One region of the Lysinibacillus sp. genome, then DNA from elsewhere that is predicted to be linked to it. Evidence: riboswitches for the same ligand, from Rfam matches in the RefSeq annotation. Region 1 holds a riboswitch; each other region holds the start of a gene.
What was found. A riboswitch is a leader RNA that binds a small molecule or an ion and turns the genes downstream of it on or off. The one in region 1 is predicted to bind S-adenosylmethionine.
Positions count from the first base shown of each region.

Region 2: linked by a shared signal. The riboswitch ahead of RT445_RS16225 (methionine ABC transporter ATP-binding protein) and the one ahead of metA (homoserine O-acetyltransferase MetA) in region 1 are both predicted to bind S-adenosylmethionine.
Region 3: linked by a shared signal. The riboswitch ahead of RT445_RS03650 (cyclase family protein) and the one ahead of metA (homoserine O-acetyltransferase MetA) in region 1 are both predicted to bind S-adenosylmethionine.
Region 4: linked by a shared signal. The riboswitch ahead of RT445_RS04625 (bifunctional homocysteine S-methyltransferase/methylenetetrahydrofolate reductase) and the one ahead of metA (homoserine O-acetyltransferase MetA) in region 1 are both predicted to bind S-adenosylmethionine.

Region 1 is NZ_DAMDAY010000036.1:20,920-25,305, forward strand. It holds gene RT445_RS09945 (Ger(x)C family spore germination protein) at 1-118, shown strand, start outside; gene RT445_RS09950 (hypothetical protein) at 123-356, shown strand; partial or broken gene RT445_RS09955 (GerAB/ArcD/ProY family transporter) at 386-1,535, shown strand; gene metA (homoserine O-acetyltransferase MetA) at 1,576-2,511, opposite strand; SAM riboswitch class I at 2,611-2,720, opposite strand; gene RT445_RS09965 (nucleotide excision repair endonuclease) at 2,925-3,296, shown strand; gene RT445_RS09970 (hypothetical protein) at 3,523-3,693, opposite strand; gene RT445_RS09975 (TrmB family transcriptional regulator) at 3,754-4,386, opposite strand, start outside.
Region 2 is NZ_DAMDAY010000083.1:6,693-11,078, forward strand. It holds gene RT445_RS16215 (MetQ/NlpA family ABC transporter substrate-binding protein) at 214-1,065, opposite strand; gene RT445_RS16220 (methionine ABC transporter permease) at 1,136-1,804, opposite strand; gene RT445_RS16225 (methionine ABC transporter ATP-binding protein) at 1,794-2,822, opposite strand; SAM riboswitch class I at 2,906-3,009, opposite strand; gene RT445_RS16230 (thioredoxin family protein) at 3,066-3,377, opposite strand; gene RT445_RS16235 (toprim domain-containing protein) at 3,393-3,734, opposite strand; gene gcvH (glycine cleavage system protein GcvH) at 3,826-4,206, opposite strand.
Region 3 is NZ_DAMDAY010000008.1:29,933-34,318, reverse strand. It holds gene RT445_RS03660 (MFS transporter) at 1-1,044, shown strand, start outside; gene RT445_RS03655 (YuzC family spore coat inner layer protein) at 1,237-1,635, shown strand; SAM riboswitch class I at 1,730-1,837, shown strand; gene RT445_RS03650 (cyclase family protein) at 1,921-2,658, shown strand; gene RT445_RS03645 (DedA family protein) at 2,688-3,284, opposite strand; gene RT445_RS03640 (Cof-type HAD-IIB family hydrolase) at 3,379-4,152, opposite strand.
Region 4 is NZ_DAMDAY010000011.1:15,304-19,689, reverse strand. It holds gene RT445_RS04630 (protoporphyrinogen oxidase) at 253-1,647, shown strand; SAM riboswitch class I at 1,747-1,846, shown strand; gene RT445_RS04625 (bifunctional homocysteine S-methyltransferase/methylenetetrahydrofolate reductase) at 1,935-3,782, shown strand; gene metH (methionine synthase) at 3,775-4,386, shown strand, end outside.

The DNA.
Region 1 (4,386 bases):
CAAAAATGATTGGCCAACTATCTTTCCAGAATTGCCGATTCATGTTCATGTGAAGGTGAAAACGCAAGGCTTAGGTACAATGCAAAACTCATTACTAAACAAACCAAAGGAGGAGTAACGAAGTGGTTCTAGCCGTTGCGATCTTGATCATCTCGGTCATCGTAGGCATTATTTTTATTCCAAAACTAAAAAAACAACAGGATACAAAGGGCATTGTTGTGTTCTCCATTTTGTTACTTATTGGTACGGCTTTAAATATGGCAATTGCCCTTAAAATCCATATTCCGAGCCCATTAGATTTAATAACATTTATATTTACACCGATTAGAGATTATATTTTGTCATTAAGCAAATAGAGAGAATGACTAAAAAAGGAAGGGATTCGATGGAAAAGGAAATCATTAGCTCAAGACAGTTTACAATTATTACCCTCCTTTATTCAATCGGTACAGCTATTTTAATTATTCCCGCTAGCATCACAAGTGCCGCTAAGCAAGATTCGTGGATTGCTGCCAGCATTGGGGTCATCCTCAGTTTACTGGTTATTAAATTATTTATGACGCTAGCCAACCAAACACCTTCTCTTAATTTTATTGAGGCAAACGAAAAAATACTCGGACCCTTTTTGGGGAAATTCACAGCCATTTGTTTCCTGATTCTAACCTTTCTTTCCGCTGGAGAATTACTCTATTTTATCGGGATATTCATGAAAACAGAAGTGATGCCGGAAACACCGACCATGGCGATTGCCTTGCTGTTTATTATTATCATTATGTATGCTGCCTATTTAGGCATTGAAACTTTTGCGCGGTCTGCAGAAATCCTCTTTCCGTTATTTGTCTTTATTTTTATTTTTTTTTGTTGTCTGTATTACCCCTCAGATTACGTTTGAAAATATTCAACCTGTACTCGAGGCAACAAAATCATCAATGTTTTATAGTATTATTCGTTTTATGAGTATTTTTTCCTTTCCATTAATTGTGTTATTAATGCTTTACCCTGCTGCGGTTAATGTACAGCAATCCGCGCAGAAAGGGTTTTATATTGGGACCATCTTAGGTGGATTTGTTTTAGTGACATTGATTGTGCTATCAATTCTTGTACTAGGTCCTGAAAATACGGCTTCTAGAACCTTTCCAAGCTATGCCTTAGCACAAAGAATATCGATAGGGAATTTTTTGCAGCGGATTGAGATTATAATGGCCTTTATGTGGATCTCATCCATTTATATTCGAACTTTTATGTATTTCTATACGACCGTTGTCGGCCTTGCCCAGATTTTAAAAATCAAGGATCATCGGCCTCTCATTATACCGATGGGGCTAATTGTTATTGGGCTTTCTCAAATAGTTCACCCAAACATTGTCCATTCGAACAAATATAATAATGAAATTTGGCCAATCTTTTCTTTTTTCATCACCATTCTATTACCGATCCTTTTACTAATTGTGGCGATTATTCGCAATCGCAAAGCGAAAGCTGAAACGAGCGAAATGCCCAAAGCAGAAACAAGCAATGACAATCAAAAAGTCTAATTTCTTTTAAATTAGCAAGAAATTAGACTTTTTATTTGAATCAAATATGATACTCAATTTCGTCAACAAAATCCCATTCATATGGTGTTTCTTGGTATACATAATAGTTCAACCAGTTCGAGAATAATAAATGGGTGTGGGCACGCCATGTATTAATAGGCTCTTTAGTTGGATCATCGTTTGGAAAGTAGTTTACGGGAACGGCGATATCAAGGCCCTTAGCCACATCACGACTGTATTCATCGGCTAGTGTTGTGGCATCATATTCCAGGTGACCTGTAATCATAATGTTTTTATTATCTTTTGATTGTACGATAAATACCCCTGCATCCTCCGAATAAGATAATAAGCGTAAATCTGGATGATTGCGTACATCGTCAATTGACACAGACGTATGGCGAGAATGAGGAGCGGTAAATAAATCACTAAAGCCCCGCACTAAATCTACCGTTAAATCGGTAATGACATGGGAATAGACACCAGAACATTTAGCTGAAAGCTCTACCTTTCCAATTCCATAGTGGTGATACAAAGCAGCCTGTGCTCCCCAACAAATATGTAATACGGATGTCACATTCTCTTTGGACCAATCCATAATTTCTGAAATTTCTTGCCAATAGTTGACCTCTTCAAAAGCCAATTTTTCTACTGGCGCCCCTGTAATAATCATGCCATCATAGCGTCGATGACGAATTTGGTTGAATGTCGTATAAAATAGCTGTAAATGAGATTTACTAACATTTTTTGATTCATGTGTGGCAGTGTTTAAAAACGTAATATTGACCTGTAACGGTGTATTCCCTAATAACCGTAATAATTGGAGTTCTGTTTTTTCTTTTTCCGGCATTAAATTTAAAATTAATATATTTAACGGACGAATTTGCTGTGTTTTCGCACGATCCTCTTCCATCACGAAGATTTTTTCCTCACGTAAATGTTCTCCAGCTGGTAAATTTTTCGGAATATTAATTGGCATCTTGCGTTCCCCTCTCTGTTTTCGCTCTCTTTTTCTAAAAATTAAAAAATCCCCCTCATTCCATACGAGATAGAATGAGAAGGATTTTTTTCACGTCCACTCTTATCTCTCAAAGGAATATCCTTTGTTGGAATTAGCACCTTTCTAACACATGTTAGAGGTTGCTGAAGCGTCATAGGGCCATATCCCTCAGCTTCTCTTGATAAGATTATTTAATTACCTTGAATTGTAACATGAACTAGTTAGAATATCAATAATTCATAGAATATTTTGTGATTCGCTATGCATGTTCTTTGTCCATTTGAAGTACACTAAGCTTGCTGTTAGTGGCTTTTCGATATTTAAAATTTATGGTAAACATGCCGTATTTATGTTACCATATAGCTTTAGTAAGAGAGAGGAACGTGAATAGTTTGATTAAAATTGAATTTCCAAAACCAGATGTAGTTATCCGTCAACGTGAACAAGAAGTAAAACCAGGTGATGTGCCAATCACACCTTATTTTGGCTTTATTGATTTCCATAAAATCACACGTGATAAAGGCGGCATTTTCTTATTCTATAATGACAAGAATGAGCTATTATTCGTTGGGAAAGCTCGTAAAATCCGTCAACGTATTAAAAAGCACTTTGAGGATAATGTATCACCGATGAAAAACCACCGTGATGAAGTGTTCAAAATTGAAGTCTATGAAGTAGAAGATCCAATGGAACGTGAAATTTACGAAACATATGCCATTAATACGTTCCGCTCCAAATACAATGTTGATAAAGTCTTTTATTAAGACAAATTACAAAAAGCCGAAATCTCATCAAAGTGAGATTTCGGTTTCTTTTTTCACAGGATGGTCATACGATCGATGGGTGTGTTTTGCTTGTTGATGAAGACCTCAATAAGGTTCTGTTCAGGGCTTTTCGATATTTTAAAAACATATGGTTGGGCCTCTTTTCGTTGCTCGCTGCCTTCATTAAGATGAATGATAAGTCTATTTTCCTCTACTTCCATACTTGCTAGTACATTCCCCTTTGAATAATAGACGAGATAATACGTCGCGTCATTTCATACAATAATTGAATATTGTCCTGAGAAACGATGTTTTTCTGAATATGTTCTGGTACGATAGGTAGTTCACGAATGCTGAGTGTAGTGGTAGGTGGCGTAGCATTACACGCTGCTAACATTAGTAGACACCCTAAACCTAGCAACACTAATTTATTCAGAATGCTCCCCTTTTCTCATCTTTATTCTAAGAAAAAACCTTTTCGCTCTTTCGCAATCCAATCCTCAAGCTCCTGATCATCGCGTTTTACTAGTCTATTGATAAGGACATCATGCCAAATATAATCCTCTAACAAATAGATATGGACAGGGTCATTAGTGATGAAGGCCGTTTCTTGCGCGGAAGGCGAGTGACCATAAATCATTTCCTGACCATCTACCGATAAAATAAACCAATGTGGAGTAGACGTTTTTTTCGTATAGTGTGTGGCCCTATGGCGGTCAATAGTCGCTAAATGTTCCTCTACATACAGTGTAATGCCATGCACAGGAATACGCTGTGACACTTCTTGAAGGTCTTGTCGTAGCGCATCGTACATATCTTCCCACATCGACAGAATCACTTTTTTCTTTGCTTTTCTTAAAAGTGACTGACAGTAATTGAGGATGGACTCCTTGCCCTTTAGCATCACGACTTTATGCTCCACTTCCTGAACATTTTCCTCTAGCTTTTCTAATTTCATACTTATCGACGAAAAATTTGATTGCCAGCGCTGCTCCATTTGCTGTAAAAATACGGACACGGGCATGGCTGAATAGGTCGTTTGTTCTGCGGTCTCTTCTTTCAACACGATCCCTTTTTCTACAAGGATATT
Region 2 (4,386 bases), on a different contig from region 1:
TAGACAATATCTGAACATACCTATACGTCATAAAAAGTACATAGTTGAGGATAATTAATCATCTGTACCCTTTCTTAGGAAAGTTGGGCTTCCCAATGACCGAGATGAAAAGCAACCGCCTCGCTTTTTTCAAGTGACATTCTCTTTTTTCAATAACACAAAAGGGTACATAAGTCATTAAACTTATGTACCCTTTTGAAGAATTTTCAATTCTTATTTTACCGGCACTACTGCACCTTTCCATTCTTCTAAGATGAAGTCTTGGATTTCTTTCGAAGTTAATACTTCTAATAATTTTTTAATTTCTGGTTTTGTTTCATCACCTTTACGTACAGCAATGATGTTTACATATGGAGATTCTTTGTCTTCAAGAGAAATAGCGTCTTCGATTGGGTTTAAGCCGTTATCAATAGCAAAGTTAGAGTTGATTAATACTGCATCACCTTCGTCATTTTCATACATTTGTACAAGCATTTCTGGTGCAGTATTCGCATCGAATTTAAAGTTTTTAGGATTTTCTTCAATATCCTTTAATTCAGCTGCTGTTTTATCAATACCCTCTTTTAGTTTAATTAAGCCTTTTGCTTCTAATAATGATAGCATACGACCATGGTCGGATACTGAATTAGAAAGTAAAATTGTTGCTCCTTCAGGAAGGTCCTCTAATGATTTATATTTTTTAGAGTAAATACCGATTGGTTCAATATGAACGCCACCTGCATTAACGAAATCATAGCCATTGTCTTTAATTTGTAACTCTAAGTAAGGAATATGTTGGAAATAGTTTGCATCAATTTCTTCTGACTCTAAATCTTGGTTTGGCAAAACATAATCTGTATATGGTTCAATCTCAAGATCAATACCTTCTTTTGCTAAAATCGGTTTTGCCTTTTCTAAAATAACAGCATGTGGTGTGTTAGAAGCACCTACTTTTAATGTTACGTTTTCTTTGCTATCTGATTGATCATCTGATGCTGAATTTGCATCTTCTTTTTTATCAGTACCACAAGCTGCTAAAGCTAGGACAAGTATTGATAAAAATAATCCTGCCAATAATTTCTTCATTTATGACACTCCCTTTTACTTTGTTTGAAATATGTTAGCGGTAAGAACCGGAATAACCTCTAATGTCTTTCTAGCGTTTATCGATTTTATCGGTAATGACATCACCAATCCATTGAATGATAAATACAACTACTAAGATCAAAATAGTTGCCATTAATGTCACATCTTGGCGATTTCGTTGGAAGCCATCAAGGAAAGCTAAGTTTCCAAGACCACCTGCACCGATAATCCCTGCCATTGCAGTATAACCAACAAGTGCTACAGCCGTTACGGTAATACCAGAAATCAGAGCTGGTAATGATTCAGGGATTAGGACTTTCCAAATAATTGTGGACGTTTTAGCCCCCATTGAACGAGCTGCTTCAATGACACCTTTATCAATTTCGCGTAATGCAATTAAAACCATACGAGCGTAAAATGGAGCTGCACCGATAATTAAGGCTGGTAAAGCCGCATTTGCTCCGCGAATTGTCCCAAGTAAAAACTTCGTAAATGGAATTAATAAAATAATTAATACGATAAATGGAATGGAACGGAATATATTAACGAGTGACCCCGTTAAAAAGTTAACAATTTTATTAGCCCATAACTGATTAGGACTTGTTAAAAATAGCAAGATACCAATAACCAATCCAAGAATAAATGTGACAAATGTTGAAATAGCTGTCATATACAATGTTTCATACGTAGCTTGCCACATATTTTCCCAGTCTACGTTCGGAAAGAGATTAGTTAGCATTTGCGATCACCTCCGTTTGAACTTCGACTGTATTTAAATAATGTAGGGCATCAGCCACATTTTCCTTAGAACCATCAATTTGCACAATAAGTGTACCGTATGCTCCATTTTTCGTTTGCGAAATATTGCCATGAACAATGCTTACTTCCACATCGAATTTTTTAACAAGATGTGAAATGACGGGCTGTTCCGTTTTTTCACCAACAAAGATCAGCTTGACAAGTTGACCAGTTGGGTAGTTTGCTTTGATCTGTTCCACTGTATCCTTTGTTTCTTTTGTGTCGGTAATCTGGGCTACAAATTTCTTAGTAATAGCTGCTTGTGGTGCTTGGAAAACTTGCAACACCTCACCACGCTCTACAATTTCACCAGCCTCCATTACGGCTACACGATGACATATTTTACGGATAACGTGCATTTCATGGGTAATCAATACGATCGTTAACCCTAAACGTTCATTGATATCAACTAGTAAGTCAAGAATAGCATCTGTCGTTTCAGGATCCAGTGCAGATGTCGCCTCATCACATAGTAAAACTTCTGGATTATTAGCTAATGCTCGTGCAATCCCAACTCGCTGCTTTTGACCACCTGAAAGCTGTGATGGGTATGCCTTATCACGTCCTTCTAAACCTACAAGTGAGATTAACTCCTTCACACGGGCTTCTCGTTGAGCTTTTGGAACACCTGCAATTTCCAGAGGGAAAGCGATGTTTTCAGCAACTGTTCTAGACCAAAGTAAATTGAAATGCTGGAAGATCATACTTACCTTTTGTCTAGCAGCTCTTAACTTTTGCCCTTTAATGGATGAAAATTCTAGATTGTTTACTGTTACCGTTCCTGTTGTCGGTTTCTCTAATCCATTTAATAAACGAATCATGGTACTTTTACCGGCACCACTATAGCCGATGATGCCAAAGATTTCACCTTTATTTATAGTAAGGTTGACGTCTTTGACTGCCGTTAATTCGCCATTTGCTGTTTTGTATTTCTTCGTAATATTTTGAAGCTGAATCATAGCGAATACTCCTTTTCTTATATAAAAAAACCCCTTCACTCATAGACAAGTAGAAGGGGTCACGTATGATACGTTAAACCGTTCTCTCATCTTTCAAAGAAAAATCTTTGGGTGATTTGGCACCTTTTCACATGGTGATGGTTGCCGGGCTTCATAGGGCACTTCCCTCCGCCGCTCTTCATAAGAGTTCGATATATTTAATGTTTTAGTAATATATTTGATACTTTACCACGCTAGTAATGTTCAGTCAATTGATTTTTTTAACAATTCGTACAAAAAAGGTACAGATTGAAAAGCATAAATTTTATCTGTCACTTTCCCGCCATCAGTAACAAGTAAACATGGGACACTTTCAATTTGATGCTCATAAGCAATCTGCTCTAGAAAGTTGATATTTGCTTTGCCAATTTGAAGCTGTGGCAGCAATTGTTCAATAACTGACAGCATTTTTGATGCCACCGCACATGTTCCACACATCGGTGTATATAAATAAAATGCAGCTTTTTCACCCGACTGTATAGCCGCTTCCCACTGCTCTTTTGACCATTCTTCCATTGATTTCACGCAACCTTACAAAATATATTCATTATGGATTGAGAAATGAGCGCGCAATAAAATCATCGCTAACACTTTTCTTGGTGTTGTCTCTACTTCCTTATATGTTGGCATTGTACGTAAATGCTCAGCCTCTGGATAATGTCTGTCCATTAATGCACGTAGCTTATCGCCAGACGTATCTGCATCAAAAAAAGTGAAAAGCTCACAGCCCTCATAAGGATCGAGTAGCTCTTCTAATTGATGCACACCAATTGTACCATTCGTACAAAGTATTGTAACATTCTCATTTAAAATAGGCTCAATTTGTAGCTTATCTGAGCGTCCTTCTACGATCAAGCATTTTCCCTCGAACATTACGCCACCTCCAATTAGACATCCCCACTTATAAGTCATTATATAACAAAAAACGCCGGTAGTTTCCGACGTTTTTCGATTATAGCTTGTCTTATTCAGCGATCATTTCTTCGTATTGCTCTGCTGTCATAAGTTTTTCAACTTCAGATGCATCAGCAGGCTCAACAACGATCATCCATGCTTTTTCATATGGTGATTCATTAACGAATTCTGGGCTATCTTCTAAATCTGCATTGACTTCAACTACAGTACCTGAGATTGGTGCATATAATTCAGAAACAGTTTTAACTGATTCTACGCTACCGAATGGATCATCTGTTTTGATTTCGTCGCCAACCTGTGGAAGCTCAACGAAAACGATATCTCCTAATTCAGATTGTGCGAAGTGAGTAATACCAATACGTACTTTTCCATCTTCTACTTTTACCCATTCATGTTCTTCAGAGTATCGTAAGTCTTTAGGTGTGCTCATGCAATAAACCCCTCCATAAATATGTAATATATTCACTTTCAGTGTGCCATACTTCTCCTATAAAAACAAGATTCAATTACACCTCTAGGTAATTGAAAGCATATTTTTTCGAGTTCGCTTCAAAAATTAGAAACATCCATCGGAGACATTATTTTCATTCAGATCATGCCTTACACTTCC
Region 3 (4,386 bases), on a different contig from region 1:
GCCGGTTTAACCGTTTCTATATACGCACTAGGTGTCACTGTTGGTGCTCCATTATTAACAGCCTTAACATCTCGTCTTAGTCGAAAAACAGTTTTATTGCTTGTTATGACCATTTTTATAGCGGGGAATTTAACTGCAGCTATCGCACCAATTTTTTCTATACTGATAATAGGTCGTATTATTTCAGCATTAGCTCATGGTGTGTTTATGTCGATCGCCTCTGTTATAGCAGCTGATGTAGTTGAACCAAATAAACGAGCAAGCGCGATTGCCTTTATGTTTACAGGCTTAACGCTAGCTACTGTGACCGGTGTTCCACTTGGTACATTTATTGGACAAGTAACAGACTGGCGTATGTCGTTCATTTTTATCGTCATTATAGGCATTATCGGTTTAATTAGTAATGCTTTACTAGTACCTAACCAATTATCAAAAGGTAATCCTATTTCTTTACGTGATATTGGCAAAGTATTAGGCAATATTCGCATGTTATTAATCCTTTTCATTACAGCTATTGGATATGGTGGGGCCTTTGTAGTCTATACGTATGTTTCACCTATTTTAGAGCAATATATGGGCTATTCCCCACATGCAGTAGTAATTATATTAGTTGTCTATGGTATTTGCGTTGCTATTGGTAATACATTAGGAGGCCATTTTGCTAACCAAAATCCGCTACGTTCCATCTTTATAATTTTTGTTGGACTTGCCTTAGCGTTACTTGGTATTGGCTTCACTCTTGAATCACCGATTATCGGTTTAGTCATGGTACTGACAATGGGATTATTTATGTTCATGAATGTCCCAGGATTACAGTTATATGCTGTTCTACTGTCTGAAAAATATGTGCCGTCAGCTATTTCTATGGCTTCAGCATTAAACATTTCTGCTTTTAACATTGGTATATTTTTAGGATCCTATATTGGAGGTTTTATTATTCGCCATCAATCATTAGCACATACGCCTCTTTATGGATTCCTAATGGTTATGCTAGCAGCGATTGTTACATTATTATGGTTGCTTTTCGATAATAAAAAACAATAATATTGTTAGTCCGTTTATCTAGCATTTACTTGATATTTTGGTAATTTAACATCGGTATATATACAATATTGATAAAAAGGAAGCTCCCTGTGGCTTCCTTTTTGTGTTATAAGTAAGACAAGAATGGAGTTACACCTAAATTCGCTTGAATACATAAGATAAGATATCAGCTATAGGATAGGAGGAATTCCATTGTATTACAATCCTTATCCGTATTTCGTTCATCCCTATCATTACTCAGCGCCACCAATTGCCAACCACCTTGCTGTAAGATCCTTTCCCCAACATCTTGCAATGCCGACCAACAATCCCTTTCCACCTGTTGATACACATAAATTAAAATCATCGGTTACACGGATAAAGGCAATTATGCAGCAAGCCCAATTACTGACGGATAAAATTGAAAGCTCCCAGCAATTTGCCCATGATTTAATGAATGCAGCACAACTTTCAAATAAAGCAGAAGTGGAGAAATTAATTTCATCCACAGGTATTACGATGAAATTCGAAACGAACTATACACCTGATAGTTTTAGAATACGTCTAATTGATAATGGCTGTTGTGGTGTCATATTGAATTTAAATTGGTGAAAAAAACCCTAACCTTGTATCCCTATTGAACTTGTAAACTATAGAAAACTATGATAAAGTGTTTGTATTATTATTTCTGAAAATTCTTATATTTTTCTTATCAAGAGAGACGGAGGGATTGGCCCGATGAAGTCTCAGCAACCAGCTCAACAGTATGGTGCTAATTCCAATTGGCCTAATTCCAAAGCCTTGAAGATGAGAAGATGAACTACCGTTGTTTATTCAGGAGTCCTCTTCTATAGGGGGCTCTTTTTTTACTACTATTTTAAGAAAGCAGGGAAAACGATGCCTAATGAATTATTACAATCATTACAATTATTAAAATCTAAACAATGGGTCGATTTAACACATACATTCGGCCCTAACTCACCCCATTTTTTCATGTTCGAAGATGCAAAATTTGAAACATTATTCTCTCACGATGATGGGTTCTTTGCACAACAGTTCACTTTCCCTGGTCAATATGGTACGCATATCGACCCACCCATTCATTTTGTGCGAGACACACGGTACCTTGAAGAGCTCGATTTAAAAGAGCTTGTTCTTCCCCTTGTTGTCATTGATAAGTCCGAAGAAGCTGCTAGCAATCATGATTTTTCTTTAAGTGTTCAAGATATACTTGAGTTTGAAGCACAGCACGGAAAAATTGAGGCAGGTACCTTTGTAGCGCTACGTACCGATTGGAGTAAACGTTGGCCAGATAAGGAAGCATTCAGCAATAAAGATGCGGAAGGGTATAACCATATTCCAGGTTGGGGCTTAGAGGCTTTACAATTTTTACTGACGGAACGTAAAGTTAGTGCGATTGGTCACGAAACATTCGATACTGATTCAGCAGCTGATTTTCGTAAAAATGGCAAACTAGATGGTGAATACTTTGTGCTCGAACAAGACACTTATCAAATTGAGTTAATGACTAATTTAGACAAGCTACCTGCAACAGGTGCAATTATTTTTAATATTGTACCTAAACCAGAAAAAGCATCTGGATTCCCTGTTCGCTCCTTTGCTATTTTGCCATAACTTAAAAGTCGGTATAGAGATACCGACTTTTATTTTTGTACATTTCTTTTTTTGAATATAAAGTAAACGACGAACATTAATAGAACAAATAATAGGATGAGATACATACTATAATGGGATAAGTAGTAACCAACAAACCGCCATTTCTCTCCAAGCATTTTCCCTAACGTTATAAATGTGAATGTCCAGATAAATGCTCCTGTATAGGCAAAGAACGCAAACTTTTTATATGGATAATTATTAATAGCCGCAATATACGCTGTTATGTGGCGGACACCAGGGATAAAATAGCCTATTAACAATAAGATAGGTCCAATTTTGGCAAACATTTTTTTCGTAAAATCAATTTTTTGTTCAGTTATATGAATTTTTGGCCCATACTTTTGTAGTAATGGTAAGCCAAATCGATAACCAATATAGTAGCTTAAAGTAATACCTCCAACTGCGCCAATCATGGCACTTACTAATGCAGGGATATGTTCAAGGCTTTCCCGATAAACACTATAACCTACATATGTTAAGAAAACCTCATCAGGAAGTGGCAATCCAACTATACCTCCAATTAGGATTACGATAATGCCAAAATACCCGTAATGTTCAATTAGAGATTGCACGTGATGTGCCATAAACTATCCCACCTAAAAATTTTTTAACTATAAAATATACAGGTTTCATTATAATCAAACTGCGGAAAACAGAAGAAGCAACTTGAAGATTGTTTTAAATTATTTGAAGCTGACGCAAAGCAAAGTCAATACCGCCCTCGGTAGATTTCTTTGTAACAAAATCAGCAACGTTTTTCAAAGCTAAGCTGCCATTTCCCATAGCAATTCCTAATCCTACCAGCTCCAGCATATCCATATCATTATCCCCATCTCCAAAAGCAATGGCATTTTTAGAATCAATGTTAAAATAATCTAGTACTGCTTGAACAGCTATTGACTTGGAAACATCCTGCTGTAGTACATTCACAATATAAGGATGCCATCGCTGCCATAATATATTCGGAAATTGACTAACATATCTTTTTTCTCCCTGTTCATCTGTATATAGACACATGAGAAAAACTTCCTCATTCGTAATTTTTTCATTTATAACCGGAAAATCTCCCAAAGACAATGTTTCCTGCATAGCATGTAAAGCAGCTGGACTTTGTATGCTATTCATCGCTAGCTGCTCTGTAAAAAATGTTAAGCTATGCTGTTGTTCCATTGCAAAAGCCTCAACATTTTGGACAATCTCTTTAGCAATAGGCGTTTTATGTAGGACAAGATCATGATGTTTCACATATGCACCATTTGCCGTAATAAAGGTCTCTATCCCCAACTCTTCCAACTCACGGCACATGGATAAAGGTCTTCCTGTAGCTGCTACAAGGTGAATTCCCTTATTCTTTAATAAATCAATTGCCTGCTTTGTACTTTCTTCTACACAGCCATCCTCATAATTGATGAGTGTGCCGTCTACATCAAAAAACACTATTTTATAGTTCAACTTGAATCATCCTCCAAAACAATACTTTTGAACCACACAAAAAAAATCCCTTTAACGATTACTAATAAAATATTTGTACGTATTTCGACAAACTTTCAACCATCTATATAACTTACATTAACAGCACCGATAAATACTATTAAAGGAACAGTTCTAGTGACAATTAATAAATAATGTAATGATTATTTTTATTTTAATAATTCTAAAGGAGTATACCAAAGAACACAGAATTGT
Region 4 (4,386 bases), on a different contig from region 1:
TCATTTACAGAAGTAACGAATTCGGCAGAAAAATTAGCGACCTTTGCGCAAAATTTAAAAGTATAGACGGTTAGTATTTACTACAATGTATTAGGCGTAATTAACACTATAGTACCTATTAATATATATGTTGGCTAGAGCTATCTCCTAAAGGGATAGTTCTATTTTTGCTAAATTTGTAAAGGGTTGAATGCAATTTTCAATGAAAATAGGTTTATACTGTAGAAAGAACTAATAATAGGGGCGGTTTATATGAAAACAGTTGTTGTATTAGGTGGCGGAATTACAGGATTATGCACAATGCATTACTTACAACGTCAAGTGAAGGAGAATAATCTAGATGTTCGTCTAGTACTTGTAGAGAAAAATACATATCTAGGTGGTAAGTTACATTCGGCATATGAAGAAGGATTTATTATGGAAACAGGTGCTGATTCTATTGTCGCTCGCCATAAAGGTGTTATGGAGCTAGTGCAGGAGCTTGATTTTGAAGATAATCTAGTTTATAACGAAACCGGCATTTCTTATATTTACACAAATAATGAACTACATGCTATTCCAGCTGATTCTACATTTGGTATTCCAATGAGCTTGGCATCCTTAGAGGAAAGCACATTAATATCAGAGCAAGGAAAGCAGGAAGCATTAAAGGATTTGACATTACCAAACAAAGGCTTTACAAAGGAAAGTTCAATTGGCGAGTTCTTAACCTACTATTTAGGAGAGGAACTAGTAAAAAACCAAATTGCACCAGTTCTAGCAGGTGTGTATTCAGGTGATTTACATCAGCTTTCAATTGCTTCTACTTTACCGTATTTAATTGATTATAAGAATGATTATGGAAGTATCATTAAAGGTTTTGATGCGAACCGTGAGCAATTTGTTAAAGCTGCCAATAAAAAATTTATATCATTTAAAAATGGTTTAACTTCTTTAATCGATCGACTTGAGCAAACATTAACCAATGTTGAAATTATCAAGGGTGTCGCTACTTTACATGTTCAAAAACAGGAAGACCGCTATACAATTTCATTAGCAAATGGTGAAAATATCGGAGCAGATTATGTTGTGCTTGCACTACCGAATGAAGCTGTTCAAAGCCTCATGAAGGATGAATCATTAAACCGTTATTTTAATCAATTTACTACTGCGTCAGCCATTACCATATACTTAGGCTTCGATGTACCAGACGCGAAATTGCCAGCAGATGGAACGGGCTATATTGTCTCTCATAATTCTAACGTTACTTGTAATGCAGCAACTTGGACAAGTCGTAAATGGAAGCATACATCGAGAGACAATAAATTACTTGTACGACTCTTCTATAAGAGTATTAACCCAGCGTATGAACAACTACGTACCATGACTGATGAAGAATTGGTAACCGTTGCTTTAGAGGATGTTCGAAAGAGCTTGGGAATAGAAGAGGATCCAACCGTAGTAAATGTAACAAAATGGATTGATCAAATGCCTAAATACGACTTAGCTCACAGAGAAGCGTTACAAGGGTTGCTTCAGGAACTGAACAAAAACTATCCAAATTTAGCTATAGCAGGCTGTTCATATTTTGGTGTAGGTATCGGAGCTTGCATTCAAAATGGGAAAAAAATTGGTGAGGAGCTTGCAGAGGAACTATCCAGTTTCTAAGATTTTAAGTTAAAAATTACTTTGTTACGTGAAATACTCTTGACTCATTCGTCAGTAAACGATATGATTCTTTTAATTATTTAAAAAATTCATACTTAATTCTTATCAAGAGAAGCAGAGGGACTGGCCCATTGAAGCTTCAGCAACCAACTTATTGTCAGGTGCTAAATCCAGAAGACCGTTGAGTCGAAGATGAGAAGGAACAACAATGCTGAATCGTTAAAGCCTTCTTTTTTATGAAAGAAGGCTTTTTATTATACAGAGACATAGGAAGAGAGGCTAGTTTTATGGGATTGCTTGAGAAGTTAAACACGCATGTATTGACGGCGGATGGTGCAATAGGCACAGTTCTTTATGGCTATGGATTGGAATATTGCCATGAGGAAATGAATGTGCAGAGACCAGAGTTAATTGAAAAGATTCATAGAGAATATATTGCGGCTGGTGCTGACATCATTCAAACGAATACGTACGGTGCAAATGCCATCAAATTAGCTCGCTATGGATTAGAATCACGCGTTCAACAATTTAATGAAGCAGCTATTACAATTGCTAAGCGAGCAGCTGCAGATGGAGGTCAATTTGTTTTAGGGACAATAGGAGGTATTCGTGGTATCCGAAAAAGTGATGCAACACTAGAGGAAATATTAGCGACTGTAGAGGAACAAGCAAGTGTTTTACTTGCAGGAAATCCAGATGGCCTCTTACTTGAAACCTATTATGATTTTGAAGAATTAACTGCAACATTAAAAATGTTACGTGCAAAAACAATGTTACCACTTATTGCACAAGTATCTATGCATGAGCCTGGTGTTTTACAAAATGGAATGTCTTTAAATAATGCTTTGCATGAGCTAGAAACACTTGGTGCAGATATCGTTGGTGTCAATTGCCGGCTAGGCCCACATCATACAATACAAGCATTTGAAGGCGTAGAACTTCCTGAAAAGGCATTTATGTCAGCTTATCCGAACGCTTCACTTCTTGACTTAGAAGATGGGCGTGTCGTTTATGAATCGGAGGCTGATTATTTTGGTCGAGCAGCAGTAGAACTACGTGATCAAGGGGTACGCTTGATTGGGGGCTGCTGTGGTACGACACCAAAGCATATAGCGGCAGCAAAAAAATATTTAGAGGAGTTATCACCCGTTCATGAAAAGCATGCGAAACCTGAAAAGATTGAGATCGTTCGAGAAGCAGAGCCTCCTAAGTATGAGCCTCTTCATGAAAAAGTAAAACGTGAACGATCTGTCATTGTAGAACTGGATACACCTAGACATTTAGAAATTGATGGATTCCTTGTAGGAGCAAAACAATTGTATGATGCTGGCGCAGATGTAGTCATGATGGCAGACAATTCTCTAGCCTCTCCTCGTATTAGCAATATTGCAATGGGAGCATTGTTGAAGAATACACATGGCGTACGTCCTCTAACACATATTACATGTCGAGATCGTAATTTAATCGGTCTGCAATCACATTTAATGGGATTAAATGCTTTAGGAATTCATGATGTCTTAGCTGTTACGGGTGATCCAACAAAAGTTGGGGACTTCCCAGGTGCGACAAGCGTTTATGATGTATCCTCGATGGAGCTAATCCAATTAATTAAGCAGTTAAATGAAGGGGTCTCTTTCTCTGGTAAACCCCTTCGAAAAAAAGCAAATTTTTCAGTGGCTGCTGCATTTAATCCAAACGTTCGTGTGTTAGACCGTGCTGTGGCACGTTTAGAAAAGAAAATCGAACATGGTGCAGATTATTTTATTTCACAGCCCGTGTATACGAAGGAAAAAATTGTGGAAATTTACGAGGCAACAAAGCATCTACAAGCACCGATATATATTGGGATTATGCCCGTTACGAGTTATAAAAGTGCAGAGTTTTTACACCACGAGGTGCCTGGCATCAAATTATCAGAAGATGCCTTAGCAAGAATGAAGGCTTGTGGTGAAGATAAAGAACGTGCAACAGCTGAGGGTATTGCCATTGCAAGGGAATTAGTAGAGGTGGCTGCGCAATATTTTAATGGTATTTACCTTATTACACCTTTTTTACGCTATGATGTGACACTAGAGTTGATGAAATATATTGAGCAATTGGATGAACAAAAAAAAGGAGTAAGTATACATGGCTAAGCACTTGATTGAAGAGCAATTAGAGAAACGTATTTTAATTCTTGATGGCGCAATGGGAACAATGCTACAAAATGAAAACTTATCGGCAGATGATTTTGGTGGAGAGGAGCTCGATGGGTGTAATGAAAATCTTGTGCTTACTAGACCTGATGTTATAGAGAAAATTCATCTTAAATATTTAGAGGCTGGCGCAGATATCATTTGTACGAATACATTTGGTGGAACTCCTCTTGTGTTAAATGAATACGATCTGGGTGCAAAAGCGGAAGAGATTAATAAACGTGCAGTTGAAATTGCTCGCCAAGCGGTGGATAAATTTACAACATCGGATTGGCCGCGATTTGTAGCTGGAGCTATGGGACCAACAACAAAAACATTATCCGTAACTGGCGGTATTACATTTGATGAGCTCGAGGAAAATTTCTTTATCCAAGCGAAGGCCTTAATTGAGGCAGGAGCAGATGTGCTGTTATTGGAAACAAGTCAGGATATGCTGAATGTTAAAGCCGGCACATTAGGGGTAACACGTGCTTTCGCGGCAACTGGCAAGGAACTTCCCGTTATGATTTCAGGAACAATTGAACCGATGGGTACGACACTCGCA